4 regions of the Sodalis sp. RH21 genome follow, and region 1 is predicted to be linked to each of the others. Evidence: predicted binding sites of a transcription regulator. Region 1 holds the regulator's gene; each other region holds the start of a gene.
The links. Region 1 encodes PurR, which represses purine synthesis genes. Its sites were predicted from a motif close to CANGCAAACGTTTGCNTG; they were not measured.

Region 2: glyA (serine hydroxymethyltransferase) is a predicted target of PurR. The motif match lies at 1,318-1,335, and genes of this name have one in related genera.
Region 3: purE (5-(carboxyamino)imidazole ribonucleotide mutase) is a predicted target of PurR. The motif match lies at 1,088-1,105, and genes of this name have one in related genera.
Region 4: purL (phosphoribosylformylglycinamidine synthase) is a predicted target of PurR. The motif match lies at 1,768-1,785, and genes of this name have one in related genera.

Annotation. Positions count from the first base shown of each region.
Region 1 covers NZ_CP178732.1:2,885,681-2,888,811, reverse strand. The annotation lists gene cfa (cyclopropane fatty acyl phospholipid synthase) at 1-930, opposite strand, end outside; gene purR (HTH-type transcriptional repressor PurR) at 1,384-2,400, opposite strand; gene ACL2XP_RS13240 (YnhF family membrane protein) at 2,651-2,740, shown strand; gene ACL2XP_RS13235 (C40 family peptidase) at 2,926-3,131, opposite strand, start outside.
Region 2 covers NZ_CP178732.1:1,117,625-1,120,755, forward strand. The annotation lists gene glrR (two-component system response regulator GlrR) at 1-774, shown strand, start outside; gene glnB (nitrogen regulatory protein P-II) at 843-1,181, shown strand; gene glyA (serine hydroxymethyltransferase) at 1,466-2,719, shown strand; gene csiE (stationary phase inducible protein CsiE) at 2,815-3,131, opposite strand, start outside.
Region 3 covers NZ_CP178732.1:4,288,492-4,291,622, forward strand. The annotation lists gene ppiB (peptidylprolyl isomerase B) at 1-291, shown strand, start outside; gene lpxH (UDP-2,3-diacylglucosamine diphosphatase) at 300-1,022, shown strand; gene purE (5-(carboxyamino)imidazole ribonucleotide mutase) at 1,234-1,743, shown strand; gene purK (5-(carboxyamino)imidazole ribonucleotide synthase) at 1,740-2,816, shown strand; gene ACL2XP_RS19830 (NADP-dependent isocitrate dehydrogenase) at 2,892-3,131, opposite strand, start outside.
Region 4 covers NZ_CP178732.1:1,108,371-1,111,501, forward strand. The annotation lists gene mltF (membrane-bound lytic murein transglycosylase MltF) at 1-1,605, opposite strand, end outside; gene purL (phosphoribosylformylglycinamidine synthase) at 1,911-3,131, shown strand, end outside.

The DNA of each region.
Region 1 (3,131 bases):
CCAGTCTTCCATGACAAAATGCTTCTCGCTGGCGTGGGCTATATGCTGTACCGACGGCAGGCAGCCGTTGGGAAAGATATATTTATCGATCCAGGGATCGACATTCATATCCGTTTCGTTGGAACCGATAGTGTGCAGCAAAAACAACCCGTCGCGTTTCAGGTTGCGATCGACCACGTCAAAATAAGTGGCGTAATTCTTCGGCCCGACGTGTTCAAACATTCCTACGGAGACTATGCGGTCGAACTGCATATTCAGATCGCGGTAATCCTGTAGCAAAATGGTTACGTCCAAACCCTCGCAGCGCTTTTGGGCCAGTTTCTGCTGCTCGGCGGAAATGGTGACGCCTTGTACCGATACGCCGTAATTTTTAGCGGCATAAGCCGCGAGGCCTCCCCAGCCGCAGCCGACATCCAGCAAAGACATGCCTGGTTTTAGCTGTAATTTTTCACAAATCATTTTCAGCTTATCCTGCTGCGCCTGTTCCAGGGTCTGCGCCCGGCTCCAGTAACCGCAAGAGTACTGCATATAGGGATCAAGCATCAATTCGAACAGGTCGTTGCCTAAATCATAATGCTCTTTACCCACTATCCAGGCTCTTTTTTTGGATTGCAGGTTCAGCACCCGGGCAGCGGCGACGCGCAGGGTATCCTTTAAATGATGAGGAAGTTTATTTTCCAGTCCAGCCCTGAGAACGCGTTGGAAAAAAACATCCAGCCGATCGCATTCCCACCAACCATCCATATAGCTCTCGCCCAATCCCAGCGATCCGTCTTGCAGTACCCGCTTAAAAAAACCCGGGTTCTTGACACGAATATCAAAAGGCCTTGAGCCATTGATTTCAACACCGGCTTCAGCGAGCAATTCATGGACGATACGATACCAAGCGTTATCATGAAAGCTCAGGTCTTCAACACACGAGGAACTCATAGCTTCTCCATCACCTTTATTCTGTAATGCCCCGTCAGGAAAAGCTAAGCCAATGCCTGCGGGCTTTTATAAGAATCCACGGTTATCCGTGGTGTCTGAAGTACCACCATAAACAGAGGAATATAAAGTAAAGCTAAGACTGGTTGTTAGCCGCGTGCTTTATAAAAAGGGTGATGCCATGCTTGTAAACACGACATGCTTTTCAAAAATATAGAAGACAACTCGTTATAATTGTTAACGATATTGAGTATAAGCCTGCATTTCCGTTTAGACAATAGCTAACATAGCAATGTATTTCATAGTATAACTTAATGATTTCTCTCTGAAACAATAACAGTTGGTAAAAAAATATTGAATTGCAATATATTGTGTCGGTTCGGCGCCGTACGGAGATAAACGCGGCTAACGCGGGGAAGACATGCGCGCCAGCGCACAAAGCCTGGCGCCGGCAGGCTAGGGCAGGAAAGGACCGTCGGCAACCGAACGCCGTTCAACGAGTTTGGGATGCACTTCAATGCTTTTGGCGGCTACCCGTTTACTGGTAATGCGATCCAATAACATGGTTAACGCCGCCTCGCCCAGCTCTTCTTTGGGTTGGTGAATCGTGGTCAGCGCCGGGGAAAAAAAGCACGAATTGCGAACATTATCATAGCCGATAAGGGAAATATCATCGGGCACGCGCAGTCCCAACTCGTCAATGGCGCACAAGGCCCCCATCGCCATGATATCCCCGCCGCAGAACACCGCGGTGGGACGCTGCGGCTGCGCCAGTATCTGCTTCATGGCGAGATAGCCCGATTCGGGTTCGAAATCTCCCTGCACAATCCACCGGTCGGTCAGGGGAATTCCCGCCTCGGCCATGGCGTGCAAATATCCGCGATGGCGGCCGCCGCCGGTATTGCGGGCCAACTGGCCGGGTATCGCGCCAATGGCCCGGTGGCCGCGCTTAAGCAGATATTGCGTGGCCATGTAGCCCCCGGCAAAGGCATTATCGATAATGGTATCGGTAAAATCACGGCGGGCTTCGCCCCAATCCATCACCACCATCGGGATATGCTGATACTCTTCCAACATATCCAGCAGCGGTTCCGGATATTCGGCGCACATCACCAGCAGGCCGTCGACGCGCTTTTGCGCCAGCATGGCCAGGTAGGCCCGCTGTTTGTCGAGATCGTTATGGGAGTTGCATAAAATCAGCGTATAGCCCCTGGCGAAACAGTGATGTTCTATGGCCTCGATAATTTCGGCAAAGTAGGGGGCTTCACTGGTGCTGGCCAATAAACCGATGGATTTGGTACGGTTGATTTTCAGGCTGCGCGCCACGGCGCTGGGGGAATAATGTAATTGTTTGATAGCGTCCAGCACGGCGATTTTGGTATCTTCCGCTACGAAACGGGTCTTATTAATCACGTGCGATACGGTGGTGGTCGATACGTTAGCGCGTTTCGCCACATCTTTTATGGTTGCCATGCCTTGAATACTCCTGAACGCCCTGAATGAAAACCTGTCGAAGGCGCAAGCACTTTACGACGCAATAACAATAACCGGTAATTTTCCTTGATCCCGCGGCAAAGTGAAAGCGTTAAATGTTAACCGGGCCTGCCGAACGGCGAGCTTTCTTGCGGCGATTGTGCCAAAATGGCGTTATCACGAAAGCGCGTCGACCACCTGATTGACGCCCTGGCCACCGCACAGGCACGCAACATGATAAGGGCAAACCATGGATAGCGATTTGAAAATGTCATTACTCACCACGGTCTTTTCATTATTGGTTATCATCGTGTTCAGCTTTACCGCCGTAATGAACTAAGCCGGCTAGCGAGCGACCAGTCGATAAAACGTTTAGTTATAAAACCGTTTGGTGATGAAACCGCTCGTTAATGAAACCGTATGTTAATGAAACCGTATGTTAATGAAACCGTATGTTAATGAAAAAAGGAGCCAAGGCTCCTTTTTTCATTAACGCATCACGGGTAAACAGCGGCAGCGTCCCGCCTAGCGGATATTCTTCGGCGTTACAACGCGGCGGGCGCCCACATAGTGATCCTGCCAATAATCTTCATTGAGATAACTGATGCGGATATCCCGTCCGGTGCGCGGTGACTGGATAAACCGCCCGTTCCCCAGATAGACACCCACATGATCCGCCGCGCCGCGATTGGATATATGGAAAAAAACCAAATCCCCGCTTTCCAGCTCGC
Region 2 (3,131 bases), 1.8 Mb from region 1:
TTTATCGCCATTAACTGCGGCGCGCTGCCGGAGCAGTTGCTGGAATCCGAGCTATTCGGTCACGCCAAAGGCGCGTTTACCGGCGCGGTCAGCAGCCGGGAAGGGCTGTTCCAGGCAGCGGCGGGCGGCACGCTGTTTCTGGATGAAATCGGCGATATGCCGTTATCCTTGCAAGTAAAATTATTACGGGTGCTGCAGGAGCGTAAAGTCCGACCGCTGGGCAGCAATTGGGATTTGGATATCGACGTCAGAATTATCTCCGCCACCCACCGCGATTTACCCAAGGTCATGGCGGAGGGCGAATTTCGCGAAGATCTCTATTATCGCCTGAACGTCGTCAGCCTGAAATTGCCCGCCCTGCATGAGCGGGCGGAAGATATTCCGGTATTGGCCAACCATCTGCTGCGGGTCGCGGCGCTGCGCCATAAGCCGTTTGTGCGCAGTTTTTCCACCGACGCCATGAAGCGCCTGATGGCCGCCGGTTGGCCCGGCAATGTACGTCAGTTGGTTAACGTGATAGAACAGTGTGTGGCCCTGACGTCCGCGCCGGTCATCAGCGAAGCGCTGGTGGAGCAAGCGCTGGCAGGTGAAAATACCGTCCTGCCGACCTTCGTTGAGGCCCGGTTGCAGTTCGAACTGCATTATTTGCGTAAATTATTGCAGATCACCAAGGGAAATGTGACCCAGGCCGCACGTATGGCTGGGCGCAACCGAACTGAATTTTATAAACTATTGTCCCGCCATGAGCTGGATGCTAATGATTTTAAAGCCTAATTTGGCTCTGTTGTTTGTTCCGATGACATGCGGCAAGCGCCGCCAATCAGCTTGCAAAGGGTGCTGTAATGAAGAAAATCGATGCGATTATCAAACCGTTCAAACTGGACGATGTACGTGAGGCGTTGGCGGAAGTCGGCATTACCGGCATGACCGTAACCGAGGTCAAGGGCTTCGGGCGCCAGAAAGGCCATACCGAGCTTTACCGCGGCGCGGAATACATGGTGGATTTTTTGCCGAAAGTAAAAATCGAGCTGGTGGTGTCGGATGATATCGTCGACAGCTGCGTGGACACCATCATGCACACCGCCCAGACCGGTAAAATCGGTGACGGCAAGATCTTTGTGTTCGACGTGGCGCGGGTGGTTCGCATCCGTACCGGCGAACAGGACGAAGAAGCCATTTAATACAGCGGTCGGCTTGTCCCGGTGCTCGAACCGGCCGGGGTGGCCCGCTGCCCGTCATGAAAAAATCCTCCGCCGGCGTGAAAAAATATCCCGATCCCCGTCCAACCCCCGTCAGCCGCCAGCCCCAGGGCAGTGCAACGGAATCGTTTGCGTAAAAACCATGGCCAGACCCTATCGGAGCAGGGGCAAAAAAGTTTACACTATCCCCATGGCCTTACCGGATTTTACTCGCCTTTTTTATTGACAAATTCAGCCAGCCGAGCCAGCTGATCCAGGAGAAGCGGATGTTAAAGCGTGAAATGAACATTGCAGATTATGATGCCGAACTATGGCAGGCAATGGAGCAGGAAGTGGTGCGCCAGGAAGAGCACATCGAGCTGATTGCTTCGGAAAACTACACCAGCCCGCGCGTGATGCAGGCGCAGGGTTCGCAGCTGACCAATAAATATGCTGAAGGCTATCCGGGCAAACGCTACTATGGCGGCTGTGAATTTGTCGATGTGGTCGAGCAACTGGCCATCGATCGCGCCAAGGCGCTGTTCGGCGCCGATTATGCCAACGTGCAGCCCCACTCCGGTTCCCAGGCGAATTTCGCCGTCTATACCGCCCTCCTGCAGCCGGGCGATACCGTGCTGGGCATGAACCTGGCCCACGGCGGCCATCTGACCCATGGTTCCCCGGTCAACTTCTCCGGCAAACTCTATAACATCATTCCTTACGGCATCGATGAAAGCGGCCATATCGATTATGCGGAGCTGGCGCAACTGGCCCAGGCCCATAAGCCGAAAATGATTATCGGCGGTTTCTCCGCATACTCCGGCATCGTGGATTGGGCCAGGATGCGTGAAATCGCGGACAGCGTCGGCGCCTACCTGTTTGTGGATATGGCCCACGTGGCGGGGCTGATTGCCGCCGACGTCTATCCGAACCCGGTACCCCATGCCCACGTGGTCACCACCACCACCCATAAGACCCTGGCCGGTCCGCGCGGCGGCCTGATCCTGGCCAAGGGCGGCAGCGAAGAGCTGTATAAGAAGCTTAACTCCGCGGTATTCCCCGGCGGCCAGGGCGGCCCGCTGATGCATGTCATCGCAGGCAAAGCGGTGGCGCTGAAAGAAGCCATGGAACCCGAATTCCGTATTTATCAGCAGCAGGTGGCCAAGAATGCCAAGGCCATGGTAGCGGTATTCCTGGAACGCGGTTACAACATCGTTTCGGGCGGCACCGATAACCATCTGTTCCTGCTGGATCTGGTGGATAAAAACCTGACCGGTAAAGAGGCGGATGCCGCTCTGGGCCGCGCCAACATCACGGTGAATAAAAACGCAGTGCCCAACGATCCGAAAAGCCCGTTTGTCACCTCAGGCATTCGCATCGGTACCCCGGCGGTTACCCGCCGCGGTTTTAACGAGCAGGATGTACGTGCGCTGGCCGGCTGGATCTGCGATGTGCTCGACAGCATCAACGATGAAGCGGTAATTGAACGCACCAAACAAAAAGTGCTGGAAATCTGCGCCCGCTACCCGGTTTATGCCTGAAATGGGATCTGAATCCCGGCATCGTTAACGCCGGGATCGATTTTCACAAGGCTCTTGTTGCCAAGAGCCTTTTTTTGGCCGCAGCGCAGGCGGGATTAAGCTTTCCCGGACCCGGCGGGGGCCTCAAGCAATTGACGGATTCGCTCTTGCTGCGATTGTACCAGGGGCAGGCGCACCAACATTAGAGGCGGCGAGAACAGCGGCAGCGGCATGGCGAAAGGGGTAACGATCAGCACGGTATTTTTGGGCGCGCCATGGGCCTGAAATTCTTCCATCTCCTGGAATTTAATATTCAGCGGCAATAATGTTAATTCGCGTATCTGCAACTCCAGCAATTTTTCCTGTATGCCATCGCTCTTGGTCAGGATGACCACCTGCTTTTCCTGCAAATCGTTATCCTGCATCAGCCAGG
Region 3 (3,131 bases), 1.4 Mb from region 1:
AAGAACGAAGCCAATAATGGTTTAAAAAATACCCGCGGCACCCTGGCGATGGCCCGTACCAACGATCCGCACTCCGCCACGGCGCAGTTCTTTATCAACCTGGTCGACAACGACTTCCTGAACTTCCGTTCACAGGATGCCAGCGGCTGGGGCTACTGCGTATTCGCGGAAGTGACCGACGGCCTTGACGTCGTGGACAAAATCAAAAGCGTGGCCACCGGCAACAGCGGCCCGCATCAGGATGTGCCAAAAGAAGACGTCATCATCACCGGCGTGACCGTCGACGAATAATCGTTGCCATGGCAACCTTGTTTATTGCGGATCTTCATCTGAGCCAGCAAGAACCGGCGATTACCGCCGGTTTTCTGCATTTTTTGCAGCGGCAGGCGGTTCACGCCGACGCGCTTTATATTCTGGGCGACCTGTTTGAACTGTGGATCGGCGATGACGATCCGTCGTCGCTGCATGCCGAGATAGCCGCGGCGCTAAGGCAGCTCACCCGCAAAGGGGTGCCCTGCTTTTTTATCCATGGCAATCGTGACTTCCTCATCGGCAAGCGTTTTGCCGGCGCCAGCGGCATGACGTTATTACCCCAGGAGCAGTTGCTCACTTTATACGATCGCCCCATTCTTGTTTTGCATGGCGATACCCTGTGCACCGACGATCGGGCCTACCAGCGTTATCGGCGGCGGGTCAATCAGCGCTGGCTGCAGCGCTTGTTCCTGCTGCTGCCGCTGAAAAGAAGATTGCGCATCGCCGAACGGATGCGCACGGGCAGCCAGCGGGCCAATCGCGCCAAATCCGCGGTTATTATGGATGTTAATCCCCAAGCGGTGATAGCGGCGTTACAGCGCCATGGCGTGAAATGGATGATTCACGGCCATACCCATCGTCCGGCAATCCATACCATCGCCCTCCCCGACGGCAAGGCCCACCGCGCGGTATTGGGCGCCTGGCATCAACAGGGATCGATGATTAAAGTGACCCCCGACAGTATCGAACTGGTTGAATTCCCTTTTTGATCATTCCCGGCGCTACGCTATCCGCCTGACTCATTTTTGTCGCGCCGGATTTATGCCGCCCAGGCTACGCAACCGTTTTCCTCTCCCGTTTCACATGCTATGCTCTACGCCCTCTTTCCCTTGTACCGTCATCCGGCGTCACCCGGTACCCAGGCGGCATCCCGGCGTGGTAGGGTTGTCGTTGGTTAACACCACAGGAGCAACTACGCGCATGCAATCCAATCTTGCCCCGGCAAAAATCGCCATCGTCATGGGGTCCAAAAGCGACTGGGCCACGATGCAATTTGCCGCTGATATTCTCGACACGCTGCAAGTCGCCTTCCATGCGGAAATCGTCTCGGCTCATCGCACGCCGGATAAATTATTCAGCTTTGCCGAACAGGCGGCGGCGGCGGGTTACGAGGTGATTATCGCCGGCGCGGGCGGCGCGGCCCATTTACCGGGGATGCTGGCGGCGAAAACGCTGGTGCCGGTGCTCGGCGTGCCGGTGCAAAGCGCGGCGCTGAGCGGCGTCGATAGCCTCTATTCCATCGTCCAGATGCCCCGGGGAGTGCCGGTGGGCACCCTGGCGATTGGCAAAGCCGGCGCGGCGAATGCCGCCCTGCTGGCGGCGCAGATCCTGGCGCTGCATGACAGCGGCTTAAGCCAGCGACTGGCTGCCTGGCGCCTGGCGCAAACCGATGACGTGCTGGCGCATCCCGACCCGCGGGAGGACGCATGAAACCGGTTTGTATTCTAGGGAATGGCCAGTTGGGCCGGATGCTGCGCCAGGCGGGCGAACCGCTGGGTATCGCGGTATTTCCGGTGGGATTGGATGCCGATCCCGAGTCGGTGCCCGTGGCGCAAAGCGTGATCACCGCGGAAATCGAGCGCTGGCCGCAAACGCCCCTCACCCGCGAACTGGCCAGCCATAAGGCGTTTGTGAACCGTGATATCTTCCCGCGCCTGGCCGACCGGTTGACGCAAAAACAGCTGTTGGATGAGTTACGGCTGGCCACCGCGCCCTGGGAAGAACTGAGCGCGGCGGCGCAGTGGCCGCAGGTGTTCGCCTCGTTTGACGATTTAGCCGTCGTCAAACGCCGCGTCGGCGGCTATGACGGCCGCGGCCAATGGCGGCTCACCCCGGGCGAGGAAGCGGCTTTACCCCAGGAATGCTACGGCAGCTGTATCGTGGAAAAGGGGATCGCATTCTCCGGCGAAGTCTCGCTGATCGGCGCCCGCGCCTACGGCGGTAATATGGTGTTTTATCCCCTGACCCATAATCTGCACCAGGACGGCATTCTGCGCGCCAGCGTGGCGCTGCCGCAGCCGGACGGCGTCTTGCAGCGCCGGGCGGAAAGCATGCTGTCGTCGATTATGCATGAGCTGAAATATGTCGGCGTCATGGCGATGGAGTGTTTTATCGTGGGGGATGACCTGCTGATTAACGAGCTGGCGCCCAGGGTGCACAACAGCGGCCACTGGACGCAAAACGGCGCATCGGTCAGCCAGTTCGAACTGCACCTGCGGGCCATTCTGGACCTGCCCCTGCCGGAACCGGACGTGAGTACGCCGTCGGTTATGGTGAACCTGATCGGCACCGACCTTAGTACCGATTGGCTGGCGGACCCGCTGGTACACCTGCATTGGTATGAGAAAGAGGTGCGTCCGGGCCGCAAGGTGGGCCATTTGAATCTCAATCACCCGGACAGCCAGTACCTCAGCCACAGTTTGCTGTATCTGGCATCGCTATTGCCGGCGGATTATCAGCCCGGCCTGCGCTGGGCGCGGCAAAAACTCGCCGAATTGGGCTAAACGCCCCCTGCCGGCTGAAAAAAATCCCGGACCACGGTCCGGGATTTTTATTACTGGCAATACCTGCCGCCGGGCTTAAATCATCGCGCCTTTAAGCGCGCTGTTCAGCGTCGCGCTCGGACGCATGGCCTGGCTGGCCAGCTCGGGGTTCGGATGGAAATATCCGCCGATATCCACCGGTTTGCCCTGTACCTGATTCAATTCGCTCACGATTTTATCTTCATTGTCGGCCAGGAGACGGGCCAGCGGGGCGAACTGATCGCGCAGGGCGGTATCTTCGTCCTGTGCGGCCAGCGCCTGCGCCCAATAAAGCGC
Region 4 (3,131 bases), 1.8 Mb from region 1:
CGGGGTGGCCCATGAGGGGGCGGTCACTGCGCTGGCCGGGAAAGCGCCGGGGATGACCGGGACGCTTTTAGGAACGTCCCGGGCGGCCGGTTGCACCCCGGCGAGCGGCGGTTTCGCCGCCGTGGCCATGGGGCTGGCCTGGGGGGTTACCGGTTTGGCGTCCGCCGCCAGGGGCTTAGCGGCGTCGGTTGGTGGTTCAGCCGCGCTTGCCGCCAGCAATGCGGCTTTTTTCTCTTTCTCTTCCAGATATCCCACCAGGCTCATTTCGTAACGGCGGATATTTTCTACATAATTGTACGCCTGCTGGCCGCGGGCATAACCATAGGTGGTTTGCTGGTAATAACGCGGCTGGCTGAGCATCGGCAAGCGCAGCTTCACATCCACCCAGCTGTCGGGGTTGCCTTGCTGCTTGGCGGTCAACGCCCGGGCATCCAGCATATGGGCGTACCCCATGTTGTAGGCCGCCAGGGCAAACCAGATCTTCTCATCCTCAGGAATGGACTCGGGCACGCGCTGCATCATGCGCGACAAATACAGGGCGCCGCCCCGGATGCTTTGCTCGGCGTCCATGCGATCCGCAATTCCCAGGCTATCGGCCGTGGTGCGGGTCAGCATCATCAGGCCGCGCACCCCGGTGGGAGAAACGGCCTGCGGGTTCCAATGAGATTCCTGATACGAGATGGCGGCAAGCAGTTTCCAGTCGATTTCTTTGGCATATTGCTGGAACATGGCTTGCAGCGCCGGCAGCGTGGCATCAATCGAGGTCAGAAAGGTTTTGGTATCCACATAATCAAAGCTGCCCACATGGCCCAGATATTTCTCCTCCAGCCGCGCCATGGTGCCGTCCGCCTCCTGCTCGCTAAAAAAGTCCAGCAGGGCGGCCGAGAGATTATTGCTGTTTTGCTGTTGCAGATACCAGGTGACCGGCTCCTCCTCCGTCACATCAAATGCTACCGCCAGTTGCGGATGCACGCGCTGTAGCAGCCCGACGGTGGCCGAGTCCACCAGCGTATAATCCAGCTTGCCGTCGGCCACTTGCTCCAATAAGGCCTTGCTGCTGAGATCGGAGGAGACTTCCCACTGCAACTGGGGATACTTTTTTTCTTTTAACTCCCGTAACTGCGAAATATGCGCCGACCCGGAGGACACCGCCAGGCGGCCTTGCAGCGCGCCCAGGTTTTTCGGCCGCGGCTGGCCCAGGCGATAGACCAATTGCTGGGAAACATAATAATAGGCCGGACCGGTGGTAAAGCGCTGCAGGCGCTCGTTGTTATAGATAAGGCCGGCGGCCAGCAGATCGGCGTCATCATTATCCAGATCGTCAAACAGTTCATTAAGGGTTTTACGCTGGCGGATCTCCAGCTTGACGCCTAAATAATCGGCGAAACGCTTCGCCAGTTCGTAATCGAATCCGGTTTGCTGGTTATTGGCGGTATAAAAACTCAGCGGGGCGTTCAGCGTACTGATGCGCAACGTCCCCCTGGATTTTATCTGACTGAGTTTATCGTCCTGCATGCTGTGCCAGGGAACGTTAAACCACAACGCCCAGGTCAGCATGACGGCGATAATGCCAATCACGACGTAATTTAATTTAAAACGCTTCAAATAGTTATCTCTCAATGGAGCGAATATCTCGCTGTCTCTGCGGCAGTGTTATTATCATTTTCTCCCTGGAGTGGGGGCATTTTGCGCAACAAAACGCCGCTGTGCAACTTTATTGCTTTAAGACCATTCTTTCTGTAAGGGTATAAGAATAGCAACAATTACCGCGCAAACGGTTTCGTCCTCGGCCGGGATTCTCTATAATGACGCGCGTTTCCCCCCTGAAGTTGTGTGCAGAAGTTGCGCCCCATGGCAAGCCGTCCTTAAGTACCTGCGGCCGGCGGTTCAAAGACGAGAGATCTTTTATTATGGAAATACTGCGTGGTTCGCCCGCTCTGTCAGCATTTCGTATCCACAAGCTGCTGTCCCGCTGCCAGGAAGCCCGGCTTCCGGTGAGCGATATTTATGCTGAATATGTCCACTTTGCCGATCTGAGCGCCCCGCTTAATCAAGATGAGCGCGCCAGGCTGCAACGGCTGTTGAAATACGGCCCGTCTCTCGCCGAACACGCGCCCCAGGGGCGCCTACTCCTGGTCACGCCGCGCCCCGGCACTTTATCCCCCTGGTCGTCCAAAGCCACCGATATCGCCCATAACTGCGGCCTGGCGCAGGTTAAGCGCCTGGAGCGCGGCCTGGCGTTTTATGTCCAGGGCAACGATATGACCGACCCGCAGTGGCGGCAATTAGGCGTGCTGCTTCATGACCGGATGATGGAAACCGTTTTCGATGAGCTGGAGCAAGCCGCCGCGCTGTTTGCCCACCACCAGCCCGCGCCGGTGCAGAGGGTGGAGATGCTCGCCGCCGGGCGTTCCGCGCTGGAGCAAGCCAATCTCAAACTGGGCCTGGCGCTGGCGCCGGATGAAATTGATTATCTGCTTGAGGCCTTTACCCGCCTGGGCCGTAATCCCACCGATGTCGAACTCTATATGTTCGCCCAGGCCAATTCCGAACATTGCCGCCATAAAATTTTCAACGCCGACTGGGTCATCGACGGCCAGGCGCAGCCGAAATCGCTGTTTAAGATGATCAAGAACACCTTCGAGCAGACGCCGGATTTCGTGTTATCCGCCTATAAAGACAATGCGGCGGTGATGGAAGGCCCGTCGGCGGGACGCTTTTTTGCCGACCCGCTGGACGGCCGTTATGACTACCACCAGGAGCCGACGCATATCCTGATGAAGGTGGAAACCCATAACCACCCCACGGCTATCTCGCCCTGGCCGGGCGCCGCCACCGGTTCCGGCGGCGAAATCCGCGACGAAGGCGCGACCGGCCGCGGCTCCAAACCCAAGGCCGGGCTGGTGGGCTTTTCCGTCTCCAACCTGCGCATCCCCGGTTTCGAGCAGCCCTGGGAACAGGACTTCGGCAAACCGGATCGTATCGTCAGCGCGCTGGATATCATGACCGACGGCCCCCTGGGCGGCGCGGCGTTTAACAATGAATTCGGCCGTCCGGCGTTGACCGGGTATTTCCGCACTTATGAAGAGCGGGTCAACAGCCATAACGGCCTTGAGCTGCGGGGCTACCAC